Regions from separate parts of the Aeromonas sp. 130281 genome, predicted to be linked through region 3. Evidence: predicted binding sites of a transcription regulator. Region 3 holds the regulator's gene; each other region holds the start of a gene.
What was found. The regulator MetJ, encoded in region 3, represses methionine synthesis genes. The targets are predictions, from matches to a motif close to AGANNTCTAGANNTCT.
Positions count from the first base shown of each region.

Region 1 (6,464 bases), on a different contig from region 3:
CGGGCCATCACGGCACCATGGATTACATGGCGCGCCACGGCATGATGCGGGCCCGGCCCCACGAGCTGCTGCCGGGCACCCTGCGGGTGCTGTCGGTGCGGATGAACTATCTCCCCTTCGAGGCGGGCTTTGCCGCCACTCTGCGCGATCCGACCCTGGGCTACATCAGCCGCTATGCCCTGGGGCGCGACTACCACAAGGTGCTGCGCAACCGACTCAAGCAGCTGGGGGAGCGCATCGAGCAGCGCTGCCAGGCGCTGTTGCCATCCACGCAGGAAACCCCGGGGGAGTGGCGCCCCTTCGTCGATTCGGCCCCCATACTGGAGCGCCCCCTGGCGGCCAAGGCGGGGCTGGGCTGGGTGGGCAAGCACTCGCTGCTGCTCAACGAGTCGGCCGGCTCCTTCTTCTTTCTCGGGGAGCTGCTGGTCAGCCTGCCGCTGCCCGTCGATGCCCCGGTGGAAAAAGAGCAGTGCGGCAAGTGCGTGGCCTGCATCAACATCTGTCCGACCGGCGCCATCATAGCCCCTTATGTGGTGGACGGGCGGCGCTGCATCTCCTATCTCACCATAGAGAACGACGGCCCCATCCCGGAAGAGTTCAGGCCGCTGATGGGCAACCGCATCTACGGCTGTGACGACTGCCAGCTCATCTGCCCCTGGAACCGGTATGCGGATGCGAGCCCAGAGCCCGACTTCAGCCCGCGCCCCAACCTGCACCGCCCCCCCCTGCTCGACCTGTGGCAGTGGTCAGAGGCGGCATTTTTGAAGCACACCGAAGGCAGCCCCATTCGCCGCATCGGCTATCAGCGCTGGCGCCGCAACCTGGCGGTGGCGCTGGGCAACGGCCCGGCCAGCAGCGATGCCATGGCGGCCCTGCAGCAGGCGCTTCCCGGCGCCGAGCCCATGGTGGCCGAACACATCGAGTGGGCGCTGGCGACCCTGGCCGCGCGCCAGGAGAAGGAGAACAAGAAGACCCGTTTGCTGATCCGCTGCATCGAAAAAGGCCTGCCGGATCACGCATAAGCGATCTGGCCCTTGCCGGATGACAGCACTTTTTTCATGCTCTGCCGACCATTGACCATAGGCACAATAAAAGGAAGATTCGGATGCAGATGTTGGGAGTAGATATTGGCGGCTCCGGGATCAAGGGCTGCCTGGTGGACACCGAGACTGGCGAACTGATTGGCGAGCGCCACCGCATCGCCACGCCGCAACCGGCCACCCCGGCCGCCGTGGCGCACACCCTCAAGGCGCTGGTCGAGCATTTCCAGTGGAAGGGCCCCGTGGGGTGCGGCTTCCCCGCCACCATCCACAACGGCATCGCCAAGAATGCCTCCAACATCGACAAGAGCTGGATCGAGACCGACGCCGCCCACCTGTTCGCCGACGTGACCGGCCTGCCCTGCCACGTGCTCAACGACGCCGACGCGGCCGGGCTGGCCGAGATGCGCTTCGGCACGGGCCGGGATCGCAAGGGGGTCATCATCCTCATCACTGTGGGCACCGGCATCGGCACCGCCGTGTTCGTCAACGGCCAGCTGCTGCCGAACACCGAGCTGGGCCACCTCATCCTGGAAGGCATGGTGGCGGAGCACTACTGCTCGGATGCGGTGCGCAAACGCGAGGATCTCTCCTGGAACCGCTGGGGCAAACGCTTCAACAAGTATCTGGCCCGCCTCGAGTTCCTCTTCTCTCCCGATCTCTTCATCCTGGGCGGCGGCAGCGCCGCCAAGCTCGACAAGTTCATCGACCGGATCGAGACCCGGGCCCCCCTGGTGGCGGCGGCCAACCTCAACCAGGCCGGTATCATAGGGGCCGCCCTCTACGGTGCGGCCCGGCAAGAGGGCTGACCCTCCCCGACAACGCCGCAAGAGGCCCGAGCCGGGCCTCTGCCCTGGCGCCCTAGAGATCGTCGAGCCGATGGGCTCCGTGCACCAGCCGGGTCAGCCGGGATTGCGCCATGGACGCCAGGGAGCTCAGCAGCGCGGCCGTGTCCGGCGTGGGGCACTCCCGGGCCAGGCGCCCCAGCTCGCCAACGAGTTTCTCCTCCTGCTGCGACACCAGGGCCACTATCTCCTCGGGCTGGGCACCGGCGGGCAGTGCCAGACGCTGGCAATCGGCCAGCAGATCCACACCGAATCCCTGATCCAGCCAGGTCTCCTTGACCCCGCTCCCCATCTGCTCCCGATAGTCGTGCAGGTGGGCCGCCGCCGCGTCCTCCCGCCCTTGCAGATAGGCCAGCAACATCCGGCTGCGCTCCCCATCCACCTGGGGGAGCAGGCGCCCGTAACTGCGCCCCTGCTGCTGATGCAGTTGTTCGAGGTAAAGCATCAGGTCCTTGATCTGTTGAAATCGCATCTCTGCCTCCTCCTGCCGTCCACCTCCTGCCAGTATAAAAAAACGCCGCGCCCTCCCCGGATAAAAGCGGTCATTTTTTGTTCTACATCAAAGGGATGGGAAAGAAAAAGAAGAAAACGAGGGGAAAGGGACAAAGAGATTCCTCCCTGTCATGCTGGCAACTGGCCGCCAGCGCCCAGGGAGAGGTCGTGACAAAACGGGGGAATCATCGAGTTAAGGAGGATTATCCAGGTTATATTCGGAAGGGTGATTTCAAATCAGAATCTAATATTGAAGCCGTCGGTTTACCCCTCTTTCCTTAGTCAGCGAACGGGAATCCTTATCCATTTTTTAGACGTCTAGACGTAGAAACATGCGTTGACACAGCCATCCGGACATCTTAGCATCATCCTCCATGATGGCAGAGCAACCCAGTGAAACCTCTGCCCAATTCACCCGCCTGTAGCGCCCTGTGCTTTAAGGCTGTTAGCACGGAAGAATCCATGATTAAGTTGATCGGTCTCAACAAAGTCTACGGTAAAGGCAGTGACGCCGTGCACGCCCTGCGTGACGTGAGCCTGCATGTGCCACAAGGCAAGATCTTCGGCGTGATCGGCGCCTCCGGTGCCGGCAAGAGCACCCTGATCCGCTGCGTCAATCTGCTGGAGCGCCCCACAGAGGGCCAGGTCATCGTCGACGGCCAGGATCTCGTGGCCCTGAGCGAGCGGGATCTGACCCAGGCTCGCCGCCAGATCGGCATGATCTTCCAGCACTTCAACCTGCTGGCCTCCCGCACCGTGTTCGCCAACATTGCCTTCCCGCTGGAGCTGGCGGGCTGGAGCAAGGCACAGATCCAGACACGGGTAGACGAACTGCTGGCCCTGGTCGGGCTGGAAGCCCGTGCCCACGCCTATCCGTCCGAGCTCTCCGGCGGCCAGAAGCAGCGCGTCGCCATCGCCCGCGCCCTGGCTCCGGCCCCCAAGGTACTGCTGTGCGACGAGGCCACCTCGGCCCTCGACCCCCAGACCACCCGATCCATCCTGAGCCTGCTCAAGGAGATCAACGTCAAGCTGGGGCTCACCATACTGCTCATCACCCACGAGATGGACGTGGTGAAGGGGATCTGTGACGAAGTGGCCATCATCAGCGACGGTCGCCTGATCGAGCAAGGAGAAGTGGCCTGGTTCTTCAGCAACGCCAAGACCCAGCTGGCCCGTGACTTCATCCACTCCACCATCCACCTGGAAGTGCCCCAGGAGTACCAGGACAGGATGAGCAGCGAGCGGGTGGCCAACAGCTATCCCCTGGTGAAGCTCGGCTTCACCGGTGCCACCGTCGATTCACCGCTTATCTCCGAGGTGAGCCGCCGTTTCAACATCGACATCAGCATACTGAGCGCAGACATCGAATACGCCGGTGGCGTCAAGTTCGGCTTCCTGCTGGCGGAGCTGTTCGGGGATGAGGCCCAGTGCGAGGCCACCCAGCAGTTCTTCATCGACAACCACATTCAGCTGGAGGTAATGGGCTATGTCCGAAGCAATGACTAATCTGCTGCGCCCAATCCTCGGCGACTCAGCCATCTTATCCCGCTGGAGGTAATGACTCATGTCCGAAGCCATGATTAATCTGCTCATCACAGCCCTCGGCGACACCCTGATCATGGTGTTTGCCTCCGCCCTGTTCGGCTGCCTGCTCGGCCTGCCGCTCGGCGTAGCACTGCACGTGACCAAGGCGGGCCAGATCCTGGCCAACCCGCTGCTGAACAAGATCCTCGGCATCGTCGTCAACGTCGGCCGCTCCGTGCCCTTCATCATACTGCTGGTGGCCATCATTCCGCTGACCCGGCTGATCGTCGGCACCAGCATAGGCACCATAGCCGCCATAGTGCCGCTGACCGTGGGCTGCATCCCCTTCATCGCCCGTCTGGTGGAAGGTGCCCTGATGGAAGTGCCGGACGGCCTGCTCGAAGCCGCCAAGGCCATGGGTGCCAAACCCTTGCAAATCATTGCCAAGGTGCTGCTGCCCGAGGCCCTGCCCGGGATCCTCAACAGCATCATCATCACCCTCGTCACGCTGGTTAACTACTCCGCCATGGCCGGTGCCATCGGGGGGGGCGGCCTGGGCGATGTGGGTATTCGCTACGGCTACCAGCGCTTCGACCCTACCGTCATGCTGGTCACCGTGGTCATTCTGGTGGTACTGGTTCAACTCATCCAGAGCGCGGGTGAGCGCCTGGTCAAACAATGTGATCATCGTTAATCGTCGATTTCTGACAGGAGGTTTTTATGAAATTGGGCATTAAATCAGCTGCGGCTGCGCTGCTGGCAACTCTGGTACTGGTCGGCTGCGGTCAGAAGGAAGAGAGCAAGACCCTGAAAGTCGGTGCCATCGCCGGCCCCGAGACCGAACTGGTCGAGACCGCGGCCAAGGTGGCCAAGGAGAAATACGGCCTGACCGTCGAGATCGTCACCTTCTCCGACTACGTCACCCCCAACGTGGCCCTGAACGACGGCAGCGTCGACGTCAACGCCTTCCAGCACAAGCCCTACCTGGATGCCCAGATCCGTGATCGCGGCTTCAAGCTGGTGCCGGTTGGCAACACCTTCGTCTACCCGATCGCCGGTTACTCCAAGAAGATCAAGGCCCTGTCCGAGCTGAAAGACGGTGCCCAGATCGCGGTGCCGAACGATCCGACCAACCTGGGTCGCTCCCTGATCCTGCTGGAGAAGCAGGGCCTGCTGAAGCTGAAGGAAGGCGCCGGTCTGGAAGCGACCGTGCTGGACATCGCCAGCAACCCGCGCAACTTCAAGATCGTCGAGCTGGAAGCCGCTCAGCTGCCCCGCTCCCTGGAAGATGTTGATCTCTCCATCATCAACAACACCTTCGCCGGTCAGATTGGTCTGACCCCGACCGAAAACGGCCTCTTCGTCGAAGACAAGGAGTCCCCCTACGTCAACCTGATCGTTGCCCGTGAAAACAACAAGGACGACGAGAAGGTCAAGGAGTTCGTCCAGGCCTTCCAGACCGACGAGGTCTACAAGAAGGGGACCGAGCTGTTCAAGGGCGGTCTGGTGAAAGGTTGGTAACCACTCACTCTGTAAAAAAGGCCACGTCAAGCGTGGCCTTTTTTTTTGCCCCCGTTATCATAGCCAGAAGCACGGCAACACGAAAAAACAGAACAACAATGAAGAAATGGTATCTGGCCTACTGCAAACCCAAGGAAGAGGCCCGCGCCCGCGCCCATCTGGCGGCTCAAGGCGTCGAATCCTATTACCCCATGGTGGAAGTGGAGAAGCTGCGGCGTGGCAAACGGGTCCCGCAGCGTGAACCCATGTTCCCCAACTACCTGTTCATCTACGTGGATCTGGAAGTGGTGACCCCGGTCACCCTGAAGTCCACCCGCGGCATCAGCCGCATCATTCACTTCGGCAAGGAGTGGAGCCCCGTCAGCAGCCAGCTGATCTACCGGCTGATGAGCCGGGACGACAGCGACGAGGCGCGCGCCAGCTATGCCCGCCTGCCGACGCAAGGGGACAAGGTATTGATCGAATCCGGCCCCCTGGCCGGGTTCGAGGCCATCTATCTGGAGCCGGATGGGGAGAAGCGGGCCATCCTGCTGGTCAGCCTGCTCAACCAGGAGACCAGCAGCAGCTTCGACAACCAGGCCTTCCGACGTCTGGACTGAGTCGACAGCGAGAAGCGCTCTATGCCTGCTGGTCAGCTTGCTCAATCAGGCAACCGGCAGCAGCGTCGACCACCAGGCCTTCCGACGGCTGGACTGACCCTCACCAGACGTTGCTGGCGAAAAGCGCCCCCATACCCCTGCTGGTCAGCCTGCTCAACCAGGCAACCAGCAGCAGCGTCGACCACCAGGCCTTCCGACGTCTGGACTGAGCCGGCAGCGAGAAGCGCCCCATACCCCTGCTGGTCAGCCTGCTCAACCAGGAGACCAGCAGCTTCGACATCCAGGCCTTCCGGCGTCTGGCGTGAAAACAAGCGGGGCAGGCCCATAGGCCTGCCCCGCTTTGCTGTCACCCCTGCCCTGCTCAGGCATCCAGCTCGAAGCGGCTGATGGCCGCGTTAAGCTGGCCCGTCTCCCGGGTCAGGCGGGCGGCGATCAACTCCCCC
Region 1 covers NZ_JBWVQS010000002.1:48,145-54,608, reverse strand. The annotation lists gene queG (tRNA epoxyqueuosine(34) reductase QueG) at 1-1,022, shown strand, start outside; gene ppgK (polyphosphate--glucose phosphotransferase) at 1,106-1,849, shown strand; gene AC1IN8_RS07235 (hypothetical protein) at 1,902-2,357, opposite strand; gene metN (methionine ABC transporter ATP-binding protein MetN) at 2,840-3,883, shown strand; gene AC1IN8_RS07225 (methionine ABC transporter permease) at 3,942-4,595, shown strand; gene metQ (methionine ABC transporter substrate-binding lipoprotein MetQ) at 4,622-5,422, shown strand; gene rfaH (transcription/translation regulatory transformer protein RfaH) at 5,521-6,021, shown strand; gene AC1IN8_RS07210 (hypothetical protein) at 6,122-6,301, opposite strand; gene AC1IN8_RS07205 (methyl-accepting chemotaxis protein) at 6,383-6,464, opposite strand, start outside.
Region 1: a site for MetJ is predicted at 2,690-2,705, ahead of metN (methionine ABC transporter ATP-binding protein MetN). Genes of this name have one in related genera too.

Region 2 (6,464 bases), on a different contig from region 3:
GGGTATCAAGTTCAGTGTGGCGATACGATTCACCTTGCCAGAGGCGGTTCAAGGGATTTTAATCTGCCGCCGCCCCGAGGCGTTGACGCGGGTCGCTGCCGACCCTACTGCCCTCTTGTCCAACCGAACGAGCCCCATGACCGCCCAAGGCCACCTGCTGTTTTCCGTCACCTGCGCCCTGCTTGCCCACAAGGTCGAACTCACTCCGGCCCTGGCCGAAGGCAGCCTGTGGCACATAGTGCCCATGGCCCTGGCCAGCGCCCTGCTGCCGGATCTCGATCACCCCCACTCCCTGCTCGGTCGGCAACTGCCCTGGATCTCGGGGCCCCTCTCCCGGCTGTTCGGCCATCGCGGCTTCACCCACAGCCTGCTGGCGGTCGGCCTGGGGATATGGGGGCTGGCGCAGTTTCAGGCCCCCGGCCTTCTGTCCGGGGTGATGAAGGATGCCCTCATCGTCGGCTACCTCAGCCACCTGCTGGGGGACTGGCTCACCCCCATGGGCATACCCCTGCTCTGGCCCTGGCGCCGACGCTTTCGGCTGCCCGGCCTTCCCCTCAAGAGCGGCGGGGGCTACGAGAGGGCTTTCTGCCTGCTGACCCTGGCGCTCGCCGGGTACTGGGTGCATGGGAGCGCGGGCTTAGGCACCTTCTAGCCTGGCATCAGTCGATGCGGCTGGCGGTTCTGGTCAGGGTGAGGTAGTCGGCGAGCACCGGCAGCCCCTGCAGGTGGCGGCGCAGCATGTCGAGGGCGGCGAAGGCGAGGATCCGGCGGCCGCTCTCGGGATCCGGGTGACTTAGCTTCACCCGCTGACCGATTCGCTGCCCGTCTGCGCACAGCAGCAGCGGCACGCCGTCGGGGCCTGCACTGCCTATGGTCAGGCTGGGTTCCCGTCCGCTGCATGTCAGATGGCCGAGCTCGCAGGGGAGGCTGTGGCTGAAGCTGGCCTCCAGCCCCGGATGGGGGTGGCACATGGCCAGCAGGGCGCCTCGGCTCTCCCCTTCCTGCAGGCACAGCGGCCGCTCCCCCAGCAGGGCCAGGATCTGCTGCGCCGGCTCCTCGTGGCCCCGTCCCACCAGCCAGGGGGCTATCTCTCCGAGCAGGCGTGCCTCGGCAGCATCCATGTCGGCGGCGCTGGCGCCATGGCCGATGAGTTTCAGCTCGATGAGGGGCATGGAGGAGCGGTAGCCGAGCTCGATGCCCGCAGGCCAGGGCGCCCCATCCAGCTTGTCCGAGAGGGCGGACTCCGAGATGCCGAAGGTATAGAAGCGGCGCAGCTCGGTGTCCGTCTCTTCCCCCGCCAGCGCCTTGAGGCGGGGCAAGATCTGCTCGCGCACCATCTGCTTGAACTCGAACGGCACGCCCGGGGTGAAGAAGAGCCGGCTCTGGCAGTGGCTGGCCGGGTGGCTGACCACGAAGCCGCAGGCGGTACCCACCGGGTTGTCGAGGATCTCGCAGTCCCGGGGCAACCAGGCCTGCTTGCTGTTGCTCTGGGCCATGGTGCGGCCCCGGCTGGCGTAGCGCTCGGCCATGGTGGCGAGCCAGTCGGGGAACAGGGCGAGCGGCTGCTCAAAGGCTTCGGCCGCCGCCTGGGCGGTGAGATCATCCGCGGTGGGGCCGAGCCCCCCGCACACCAGCACCACTTCTGCCCGGTCGGCGCTCTCCTGCAAGGCGGCCTTCAGATCCGCGAGGTTGTCCCCCACGGTGAGGCGACGGCGCACCTGCCAGCCTTGCTCCAGCAGCAGGGCGCTGAGCCAGGCGGCGTTGGTGTCCACTACCAGGCCGGTCACTATCTCGTCCCCCGTGCTGATGATCTCGATACGCATGCAGACTCCTTGGATGGTGGACCCCGATCAGGGCTTGTTGTGCTCGAAGTAGTAGCTGATCCGGGTGCGGGGGTTGAGGTACTCGAACACCGCCGGCGGCAGTCGCTTGGGGTGGATCACCTTGGCAATGGAGAGCTCGGCCTGCTCGAGATCTATGATGGCCGCCTCCTGGCGCGGGATGCGGGGGTCGTACACCAGCACCGCGGGGTAGAGCAGGCGGGAGGCGTTGACCGACATCACCAGCCCGACCTGGCCGTTGGAGAGCTGCACCACGCTGCCGGGCGGGTAGATGCCCATCAGGCGGATCAGCATGCCGAGGTGGTCGGTGTTGAACTGGGCCTTGCGCTGCTTGTAGAGGTTGCCGAGGGCCGAGTAGGGCACCTTGGCCTGCAGGTGGCAGAGGTTGTCGTACTCGTTGATGAGGGAGACGATCTGGGTCAGGGGGTCGAGCTGATCCCCCCTGAGCCCCTGTGGCCCGCTGCCATCCAGGTATTCGTGATGGTACTGCACTATGCGTTTCGCCGGCTCGGGGAAGTCACTGGCCAGGCTCAGCAGCTCCAGGCCGTAGCGCGGGTGCTGGGCCATCAGGTTCTGCTCCGGTTTGGTCAGTGGGCTTGTCTTGCGCAGGATCTGGCTCGGGATCTTCAGCTTGCCGATGTCGTGGAACAGGGCCCCCATGCCGACCTGGCGAATAGCCTCCGCCGGCAGCTTGCACTCCCTGGCCAGCAGCATGCTGAGCACGCTGACGTTGAGGGAGTGGAACTGGAGGCTGTTGCCATCCGCGCTGTCGGAGACCAGGTGCAGCACCATCTCGTCCACCGACAGCAGCTGCTCCGTCATAGCGTTGATCAGCTCCTGGGCCTCATTGATGGCGTTGAGGGGGCGGGACTGGATCTTGCCCATCAGGTTGCGCACCTGGGCCAGGGACTGCTGGAAATGCTTCTCGCACTGCTGCAGATCCCGGCGATAGCGCTGCAACTGCTCGATGCGCCTGGTCTTCTCCTGCTGCATCTCCTGCTGGCGCCCGACCAGATCGTCAGCGCCATCCGGTGCGGGTTGCACCCGATCGAGGGGCTTGGGGGGGGCGTCGCTCTTGTCGGGGATGATGGTCACCAGCTTGAGACCGAGCCGGCGGATCAGCTCAATCTCCTCTTCACTCTTGAGTTTGAAGCTGGAAAACAGGAAGGGGTGCTCACGCCATCCCAGTGGCAGGGAGACGTAATTGCCGACTTGCAGCCGATCGACCGAGATCTTGATTCCTGTCATGGGGTTGGGCACGAGAGACACACAGAGCCGTATGCTAGTCAAAGGCAGGGGTGAATACAAAAGGTATCTGATGACAGGATGAGCGCTTTATTATAGGCTTCTAGATGTCCAGACATATTTACCGATGCAGTACAGGGAGTCAGCATGCCGATCAAGATCCCGGACCAGTTGCCCGCCGCCGAAGTGCTGGGGCAGGAGAACATCTTCGTGATGACGGAATCCCGGGCCGTCACCCAGAACATCCGTCCACTGCGGGTGCTCATCCTCAACCTGATGCCCAAGAAGATAGAGACCGAGATCCAGCTGATGCGGATGCTCTCCAACTCGCCCTTGCAGGTGGACGTGGATCTGCTGCGCATCGACGATCGGGAGTCGAAGAACACGCCCCAGGCGCACCTGGAGAACTTCTATCACGACTTCGAGCAGGTCCGTGGCAACAACTACGACGGCATGATCATCACGGGGGCGCCGCTCGGGCTGGTGGAGTTCGAGGAGGTGGTCTACTGGCCGCGCATCGTCGAGATCATCGAGTGGTCCCATCAGCATGTGACCTCCACCCTGTTCCTGTGCTGGGCGGTGCAGGCGGCGCTCAAGGCGCTCTACGGCATGGAGAAGCAGACCCACGGCGAGAAGCTGTCAGGGGTCTATCGTCACCACCGCCTCGACGAGCACGAGCCGTTGCTGCGTGGCTTCGATGACGAGTTCGTCGCGCCCCACTCCCGCTATGCGGCCTTCGACGGGGATCTTATCCGTGCCCAGACCGATCTGCAGATCTTCGCCGAGTCCGAGGAGGCCGGCGTCTATCTGGCGGCGACCAAGGATTGCCGCCAGGTGTTCGTCACCGGCCATCCCGAATACGATGCCCTGACCCTGGACGGGGAGTACCGGCGGGATCTGGCGGCGGGCCTCACCCCCGTCATCCCGGTCAACTACTACCCGGGCGACAATCCCGATCAGACCCCGCGCGCCAGCTGGCGCAGCCACGGCCACCTGCTGTTTTCCAACTGGCTCAACTACTACGTCTATCAGCTCACCAGCTATCGGCTGGAGGACATCGGCAAGGTGTTCACTTACGAGCAGCCCAAGGGCCAGGTGTAGGGCCGGCGCACCCGTAATGGCTGAAAGAGATCGGCAAGGTGCTCAGCTATAAATCGCCCAGGAGTCAGGTGTCATAGTGCCGGCTCACCCGCTATGGCCGGAGGAGATCGGCAAGGTGTTCAGCTATAAGCCGCCCAGGAGTCAGGTGTCATAGGGCTGGAGGAGATCGACAAGGTTTTTACCTGCGAGCACTCCAAGGCTCAGGGCCCCTTTCAGTCGACCCCAGCCAGGTGTCGCCCCCGGGTGTCGAGCCAGTGACGGTGGCAGGCCAGGGTGAAGGCGCCGGGCCGCCTGGCCCGGATGGCGGCCATGGCCTCCGGCTGGGACTGGCCAAGGGCCATCAGCAGCAGGGCCGCCACCAGCCCGGTGCGACCGCTCCCTCCGTGACAGTGAATGGCCAGGTGTCTGCCCTCGCGCAGCAGGGAGAGCAGTTGCGGCAGCACGGGGAGCCAGGCTCGCTCGAAGGCTTCATCGGGGGCCTCATCGTCCGCTATGGGCAGGTGGAACCAGGCCATGCCCCTGGCCTCGACCAGTGAGCCGAGGGAGCCTGCGCCGCGTGCGGCCAGCTCATCCTTCGTCATCAGCGTGAGCACTCCGCCGGCACCGGCCAGCTGCAACTGGGCCAGGGCGAGCGGCATGGCAACCTGCTGGTTGCCGGGGCAGGGGGTGAGCAACAGCTGGCCGTCGAGGCGCGGAACCTCCAGGCTCCAGAAGGGGTGGGCACTGAGCATGAGGATCCTTGTCGGTGCTAGTCGGGTGTCAAACGAATTTGTTGGCCCCCTGTTTGAGTGCGGCACAGCATAGAGGGCGCGGGTGCGATGTCAATCTGCGTTGTGTTCGGCCCGGTTTACGGGCAGAGTCTAAAAAAATAGAGCGATGGAAGGAGTAGAGATGAGAAACCTGGATCAACTGGACTTGGACATCCTGGCCCATCTGTTTCGCGATGCGGGCATGACCAACAAGGATTTGGCGGCCCTGGTCGGGGTGGCTCCCTCCACCTGCCTGGAGCGGGTGCGCAAGCTGCAACAGGACGGGGTGCTGAAGGGCGCTCACTGCGAGGTGGATTATCAGGCCCTGGGCGGCCATATCCAGGCCATGGTCTCCTTGCAGCTGGCGCGCCACAGTCGGCAGATAATCGATGCGTTTCGCGATGCCATCCTGGCGTTGCCCGAGGTGATCAGCCTGTTTCACATGGGTGGCAAGGATGATTTCCTGGTGCACCTCTGCGTCGCCGACACCGAGCACCTGCGCAACTTCGTGTTTGATCACTTCACCTCCCGGGAAGAGGTGGTACACCTCGAGACCTCCCTGGTGTTCGAGCACAGGTTCAGCCGATCCCTGCCCTGTTTCACCCATCCCTGAGCGCCAGGGGGTAGAAAAAAACCGCCAGCTGGCGGTTTTTTCGTTTCTTCATCCCGTCAGTTGAGGGCCAGCCTGTCGTCCGGCGCCGTCTGGTAGAGCCCCTGCTGGTAGGCCAGGTTGCCCCAAAGCACCAGGCCCAGCGCGGCATCCTTCATGGCATCCGGCTGCGGGGCCGGGGTGAGGGTCTCGCTGGCATCGTCATAGATGAAGCCTTCCGCCGCCCGCTCCGGCTGCAGTATCACCACGTCCTTGCCCCGCATCAGGGCGAAGTTCTTGTCGTACTGCATGATGGCGCGCCCCGGCCAGTCTGCAGGCATGCGGGTCAGATCCTTGCCCAGCATGGGGTAGTCGGCACTTATGCCCATCAGGGAGAGCAGGGTGGGCGCCATGTCGATCTGGCTGACGATGCGCGGATCCTGTTTCGGCGCTATGCCCTCTCCCACTATGACCCCAGGGATATGGAAGCGGGGGATGGGTACCAGGCTGGCGCCGCCGACCCGGCTGTCGTGATCGGCGATGACCAGGAACAGGGTGTCCTTCCAGTAGTCCGATGCCTTGGCCCTCCTGAAGAACTCGCCGACGGCGTAATCCGCGTACTTGGCGGCGTTGTTGCGGGTCGCCTTGGGCTGTTCATAGAGGGAGATGCGGTCGTCCGGGAACTCGAAGGGATCGTGGTTGCTGGAGCTGAACACCAGGCTGAAGAAGGGCTTGCCCTGCCTGTGCAGTGCCTCGAAGGTGTCGTTGGCCTTGGCCATGAGATCTTCATCCGAGGCGCCCCATGAGCCCTCGAACACCGGGTTCTTGAAGTCCTTCTGCTCGACTATGGTGGTGAAGCCATTGCCGAGGAAGAAGCTGCGCATGTTGTCGAAATGGCTCTCGCCGCCGTAGATGAAGCTGGTGTCATAGCCCCGCTGC
Region 2 covers NZ_JBWVQS010000003.1:137,658-144,121, forward strand. The annotation lists gene AC1IN8_RS10495 (metal-dependent hydrolase) at 137-652, shown strand; gene AC1IN8_RS10500 (molybdopterin-binding protein) at 660-1,823, opposite strand; gene AC1IN8_RS10505 (HD-GYP domain-containing protein) at 1,851-3,089, opposite strand; gene metA (homoserine O-acetyltransferase MetA) at 3,234-4,187, shown strand; gene AC1IN8_RS10515 (phosphatase domain-containing protein) at 4,400-4,918, opposite strand; gene AC1IN8_RS10520 (Lrp/AsnC family transcriptional regulator) at 5,079-5,549, shown strand; gene AC1IN8_RS10525 (LTA synthase family protein) at 5,606-6,464, opposite strand, start outside.
Region 2: a site for MetJ is predicted at 3,192-3,207, ahead of metA (homoserine O-acetyltransferase MetA). Genes of this name have one in related genera too.

Region 3 (6,464 bases):
TTGCAGGGTACGGGAATGGAGCACGGAGGAGCCGAGGCGGGCCAGCTCGTTGGCCTCCGCCAGGCTCAGGCGCTCCAGCAGGCGCGCCTCCTTCACCCGGCGCGGATCGGCGCTGTAGACACCGGCAACGTCGCTCCAGATGGTGGTGGACTCCCCGTCCGCCAGGGCGGCCAGCAGGCTGGCGCTGTAGTCGGAGCCGTTGCGACCGAGCAGCAGGGAGCGCCCCTCCATGTCGGCGGCGATGAAGCCGGTCACCACTATGCGACCGGGATGCTCCGCCAGGCGGGCCTTGAGCAGCTCGCTGGAGATGGCGGTATTGACCTTGACCAGGGCGCCATCCTCGGCGCGCAGGAAGCTGCGGGCGTCAAGCCAGATGGCCTTGTCGCCGCGGCTGCTGAGCAGGGCGGCCAGCAGGCGCGCCGACCACACCTCGCCAAAGGCCAGCAGACCGTTGCGCTCGAAGCGATCAAACTGCCCTTCCAGGGTCTTGGCGATCTGCTGCATGTCGTCGGTCAGCTGCTGGCTCAAGTCGAGCAGCAACTCCCCCTCCAGCAGGCCGTCGATCAGGCTCTGCTGGTAGGCGTGCAGGGCAGTGATGGCTTCCCCTGCGGCCTCGTCACCCGCCTCGGCCAGCTCCACCAGCTGGATCAGCCGGTTGGTGGTCTTGCCGGCGGCGGAGACCACCACCAGCTCCCTGCCCCCGCCCTGCTGCTCGGCCTGTTGTTCGAGAATGCTGGCGACCCGGCGATAGCAGACAGGATCCGCCAGACTGCTGCCGCCAAACTTGTGCACATGACGCCGCTTCAAGGCTCTCTCTGCCGCCACCGCACTCTCTCCTTGCTGTTGCTGTTCCATTACTTCACCTGCTCTGCCTGTTGTGCCAACTGCGCCTGTTCAAAGCCTTGAGCCAGATCGGCCACCAGGTCTTCACCGTGTTCTATGCCCACCGAGAGGCGCAGCAACTGGGCGCTGATGCCCGCCGCCTGCTGCGCCGCCGGAGTCATGGCCCTGTGGGTCATGCTGGCCGGATGGGCCACCAGACTCTCCACCCCGCCGAGGGATTCCGCCACCGAGAAGAGGCGCAGCGCCGCGAGGAAGGCGCGCAGCCCCGTCTCGTTGCAATCGAGTTCAAAACTTAGCATGGCGCCGAAGCCGGACTGTTGACGGCGCGCAATCTCGTGGCCCGGGTGGCTCGGCAGGCTGGGATGATAGATTTTTTTGACCAGCGGCTGCTGCTGCAGGAAGGCCAGGATCCTGTCCGTGTTCTCCTGATGGGCACGCAGGCGCGGCGCCAGGGTGCGCAGGCCACGCAGGGTGAGGTAGGAGTCGAAGGCGCCGGAGGTGAGCCCCAGACAGTTGGCCCACCATACCAGGGACTCGGCCAGCTCGGCCTCCTTGGCAATCGCGACCCCGCCCACCACGTCGGAATGGCCGTTGATGTACTTGGTGGTCGAATGCACCACCACGTCGGCACCCAGCGAGAGCGGCTGTTGCAGCAGCGGGGAGAGGAAGGTGTTGTCCACCACCACTTTGGCACCCACCTCATGGGAAGCGGCGGCGATGGCGGCCACGTCCACCACCCGCAGCAGGGGGTTGGAGGGGGTCTCTACCCACACCAGGGCCGGTTGCTGCGCCAGGGCCTCGGCGAGCGCCGCCTCGTCCCCCTGATCGACGAACTGCACCCGGTAGTGGCCCTTGGCCGCCAGGTACTCGAACAGGCGCCAGGTGCCGCCGTAGCAGTCGTGGGGGGCGATCAGCAGATCCCCCGCCTTGAGCAGGGCCGTGGTCACCAGGTGGACGGCCCCCATGCCGGTGCCGGTCACCACTGCGCCGGCGCCCCCTTCCAGGGCCGCCAGGGCGTCCGCCAGATTGGTGCGGGTCGGGTTGCCCGAGCGGGCATAATCGTATTGACGAGGCTCGCCAAAGTCGGCAAAGGTGTAGTTGCTGGAGAGGTAGATGGGGGGCACCACGGCACCGTGTTGTGTGTCTGTCTCAATCCCGGTGCGTACCGCCAGGGTGGCCTTGTGGGTCATGTCACTCTCCTTGATGTGTTGCCGGAGCCGGTCCGCCTCGTGGGTCGTCCTGCCCCGCTCTCATTTGCGCTGGCCGGAGTGCCGGCCCATGGTGCATCACACTACGCCACCTTAAAAAAGCCGTCAACACTTCTAGACGTCTAAATGGCTTTGCTGTTGGATTGCCATTGAATTCCTTAAGGGTTAAAATCCGCGCTCACGGCCAAACGAGAACAGGTGGAACATGGGTACAGAGTGGAACGGCGACTACGTCAGCCCCTATGCGGAGCACGGCAAGAAGAGCGAACAGGTCAAGAAGATTACCGTCTCGATCCCGCTCAAGGTGCTGAAGGTGTTGACCGATGAGCGCACCCGTCGCCAGGTGAACAACCTGCGTCATGCGACCAACAGCGAGCTGCTCTGTGAGGCCTTCCTGCACGCATTCACCGGTCAGCCGCTGCCCTGTGACGACGATCTGCGCAAGGATCATCCGGACAGCGTCCCCGCCGAGGCGCGCGCCATCATGGAGGCGCTCGGCAAAGAGATCGAAGATTTCGACGCCGAGTAATCCGGTGGCCCATGGCACATAATCCCCCCTCTTCGATGACGCGGCCCGGTGCCGCGTCATCCCTATCCGCCCCCTGCCCGTTCAGCCTGCGCCGCTACCAGAGCGACATCAGCAGCCACAGCCACGACTTCGTCCAGCTGGTGATCCCCCTGGACGGCCCCCTCGAGATCGAGGTGCAGGGCCAGGGTCGCCGCCTCGCCCCTGGCTTTGCCTGCGTCATCGCCCCCGGTCTTCGCCACGACTACGCCGCCGACCCGGCGCTCTCCTTCCTAGTGCAGGAGAGCCACTGGCTGCCCGAGGCCCTTGGCGAGCGCCCCTTCATCCCCCTGGACGAGCCCCAGCGCCACTACCTCGCCTTCCTCCATCAGATGGTGCGTCAGGGCCGTCATGTGGCCGGCATGGAGCAGGTCTGGCTGGGCCTCCTGGCCCAGGGTCAGGGCATGGGCCCCACCCTGGCCCCCCGCATGACAAGAGTGCAGCGCCACATCGAGGCCCACCTCGCCGAGCCCCTTGGCAACGAGCGGCTCGCCGCTGTTGCCTGTCTCGGCCAGAGCCAGTTCAAGCACGCCTTTCGCCAGCAGTTCGGCATGAGCGCCTCCCACTACATCCGCGGGCGGCGCATGGCGCTGGCACGCACCCTGCTGGCTCACAGTGCCCTGCCCATAGGCGAGGTGGCCAGCCGCTGCGGCTATCAGGATCAGGGAGCCTTCGCCGAGCGCTTCCTGGCCGAGACGGGCCTCACCCCCTCCCGCTGGCGCCAGCAAAACGGCCCGCAGCCATAACAGTCCGGCTCCTTGCCGAAGACAGGGGCTGCCGTTTCGAGGCATGCTGGGGTCAATGCAAGGTGTGTGAAAGGAGGAGCCAAGATGCAGACCATAAGCTGGCAGCAGTTCGAGATGGTGGAGCTGAGAGTGGGCACCCTGGTGCGGGTCGAGCCCTTCCCCGAGGCGCGCAAGCCCGCCTACAAGGTGTGGGCGGATTTCGGCCCCGAGCTCGGGGTGCGCAAGAGCAGCGCCCAGATAACGGATCTCTATCGGCCGGAGGATCTGGTGGGGCGCCAGATCGTCGCCGTGGTGAACTTCCCGGCCAAGCAGATAGGCCCCATCCAGTCGGAGTTTCTGCTGACCGGCTTCTACCGGGCCGATGGCGCCGTGGTGATGGCCATCCCGGAGCAGGCGGTGGAGAACGGCGCCAAGCTGGGTTGAGGCCCTGTGCCCCATGAAAGAGAAGAGGCGACCCCGGGGCCCCCACTTCTCTTTTTAGCCACCGTGCTGCTGTTACTTCAGCAGACTGAAGAGCAGGGCCGAGACCGAGAGCGAACCGGTCAGCAGGATGAAACCGTTCACCCAGCCCTGACGGAAGCGGGCCAGCGCCTCCACCCTGTAGATGGCCACCACCGGCATGATGAAGAGGATCATGGCGATGACGGGGCCGGAGAGGGTCTCCATCAGCCCCAGAATGCCCGGGTTGATGACGGCGGCGCCCCAGATGGCGAAGAACATCAGGGCGATGCCGAGCCGGTCCGCCTTGGCCAGCGACAGGCCGGTGGGCTTGGCGATCAGGCTTTTCAGGCTCTCCCGGGCGCCGAGGAAGTGGCCGAGGAAGGAGGAGCTGATGGCGATGAAGGCGATGAGCGGCCCCAGGGTCACGATCACAGGGTTGTCTGTGATGTTGGCAAGATAGGAGAGCACGGAGACGTTCTGGGCCTTGGCCTCGGCCAGCTGGGCCGGGGAGAGGCTCAGCACGCAGGAGAAGACGAAGAAGAGCACGAAGCCCACCAGCATCACTGTGGTGTTGCGCAGGATCAGGCCGCTCTTGGCTTCGGCCTGCTCGCCATATTCCCGGCGCTGCACGTTGGCAAAGCCGGAGATGGCGGCGGCGTGGCTGAAGGCGAACACTGTGACCGGCAGCGCCAGCCAGACGGTGTTGAGGAAGCTGGCCCCCTCGAACGCGGTCGCCTCCGGCCAGTGCCACTGGGGAATGAGGTAGCAGGAGAGCGCCGCCAGAATGGCCGCCAGCGGGTAGACCATGAAGGCAAAGGCCCGCAGCATCGCCTTCTCCCCCGCCATCATCACGGCGATCATGGCGAACACCAGCAGGCCGGAGAGCATCACCCGGTTCGGGGCATCCATGCCGAGCTGGTTGATCATGAAGCTCTCCACCGTGTTGGTCAGCCCGACCCCGTAGATGAGCAGGATAGGGAAGATGGAGAGAAAGTAGAGCGCCGAGATGAGGCGACCGGCCATCTTGCCGAAGTGCTCCTCCGCCACCTCGGTAAAGTCGGCGTGGGGGCGGGACGAGGAGAGCACGAAGCGCGCCAGCCCGCGGTGGGCCAGGAAGGTCATGGGGCCCGCCAGCACGGCGACGATGACCAGGGGCCAGATGCCCCCCAGACCCAGGTTGATGGGCAGGAACAGTATGCCGGCGCCGACCGCGGTGCCAAACAGGCTGATGACCCAGTGGGTATCGTGACGACGCCAGCCAGTGCGGCTGATGGATGGGGAACCGGATAGCTCCCGGGTGACCTCTGCAGATGAACTCATTGATAAACCACTTATATATAGTATTAAAATCTAAAAATATTGTGCTCCTTTAGCATTTAATTCTCAAAAAGCGGCATTGGCAGATCTCACTGGCAAAGCCAGGTTCAACCAGTGAGATTGGGCGGGATTTCCAGCCCGCCCTGTTCGGTTAAACCTTTAAACGGCGAATTTCACGAAATATAAAACCAAAATATAACCACTGGTCGATTTTTTATTTCGACCAATGCGCAGTTTTCAGAATTACCTGAAAATAGATGCCAGCACTTTGGGTTTGATTGTGATGATCCACTACAGCAATCCATTTAAGTAGCGAATACACCTGAATATGCCGCGCCAAGCCAGCGGATCACACCAGGCAATCAGGCGGCCACGGGGCCGCCTGATTGGATGAACTGGCTACATTTCAACCGGCTCAGTGAGTCAGGATCTTGCCCCAGGCGAGATCCGGGTCCCCCATCACGATGAAGTCAGGGTTCTCCAGCGACTCCGTTTCGTTGTAGCTGAGCGGCTGCAACGCCAGGCTGAGGATGCGCCCCCCCGCCGCCTCGACGATACACTGGGCGGCGGCGGTGTCCCACTCGCCGGTGGGGCCGAGCCGCACATAGCAGTCTGCCGCCCCTTCCGCCACCAGGCAGGACTTGAGGGAGCTGGAGCCAAGCGGGATCAGCTCGTAGTTGATGGCCGGGTTGAGGCGGCGGGTCAGGTTCTCCAGCTTCTGGCGGCGGCTGATGGCCACCACCAGGGAGTCGGGCTGGTCGTGCTCGTGGTGCATGGCGCTGATGGGGTACACCTCGCCATTCACCTCCTTGAAGGCGCCGTGGCCGCGCACCGCCCAGTAGAGCACGTCGGCCTCGGGGGCATAGATGACCCCGAGCACAGGGACATTGTCCCGCACCAGGGCGATCAGGGTGGCGAAGTCACCGCTGCCGGCGATGAACTCGCCGGTGCCGTCGAGGGGGTCCACCAGCCAGTATTGCCGCCAGTTGGCGCGCTGGCTGAAGGGCACATCGGCCGCCTCTTCGGTCAGCACGGGCACATGGGGGGTGAGCGCCGACAGCGCCTGCTTGAGATAGGCATCGGCAGCAAGATCGGCACTGGTGACCGGGGTCGCATCCTCCTTCAGCTGACGCTCGAACTGACCGCCGTGATAGATTTCGTGAAGGATACGTCCCGCTTCGCGGGCTATCTCCTTGACCCCAGGTATCCAGGCCAACAACTCCTGCATCTTGTTATCCTCTGTTTTTATTACCTTTACCCACGCTTGGGCTAGCTTTCCTGCTCCGCCAGCCATTTGCTGGCCAGCAGCAGGGCACTGATGCTGCGCGACTCGGTGAAGTCGGG
Region 3 covers NZ_JBWVQS010000004.1:236,533-242,996, reverse strand. The annotation lists gene AC1IN8_RS13115 (bifunctional aspartate kinase/homoserine dehydrogenase II) at 1-855, opposite strand, end outside; gene metB (cystathionine gamma-synthase) at 855-2,033, opposite strand; gene metJ (met regulon transcriptional regulator MetJ) at 2,257-2,580, shown strand; gene AC1IN8_RS13100 (helix-turn-helix domain-containing protein) at 2,616-3,362, shown strand; gene AC1IN8_RS13095 (tRNA-binding protein) at 3,447-3,785, shown strand; gene AC1IN8_RS13090 (aromatic amino acid transport family protein) at 3,858-5,123, opposite strand; gene cysQ (3'(2'),5'-bisphosphate nucleotidase CysQ) at 5,536-6,348, opposite strand; gene nudE (ADP compounds hydrolase NudE) at 6,390-6,464, opposite strand, start outside.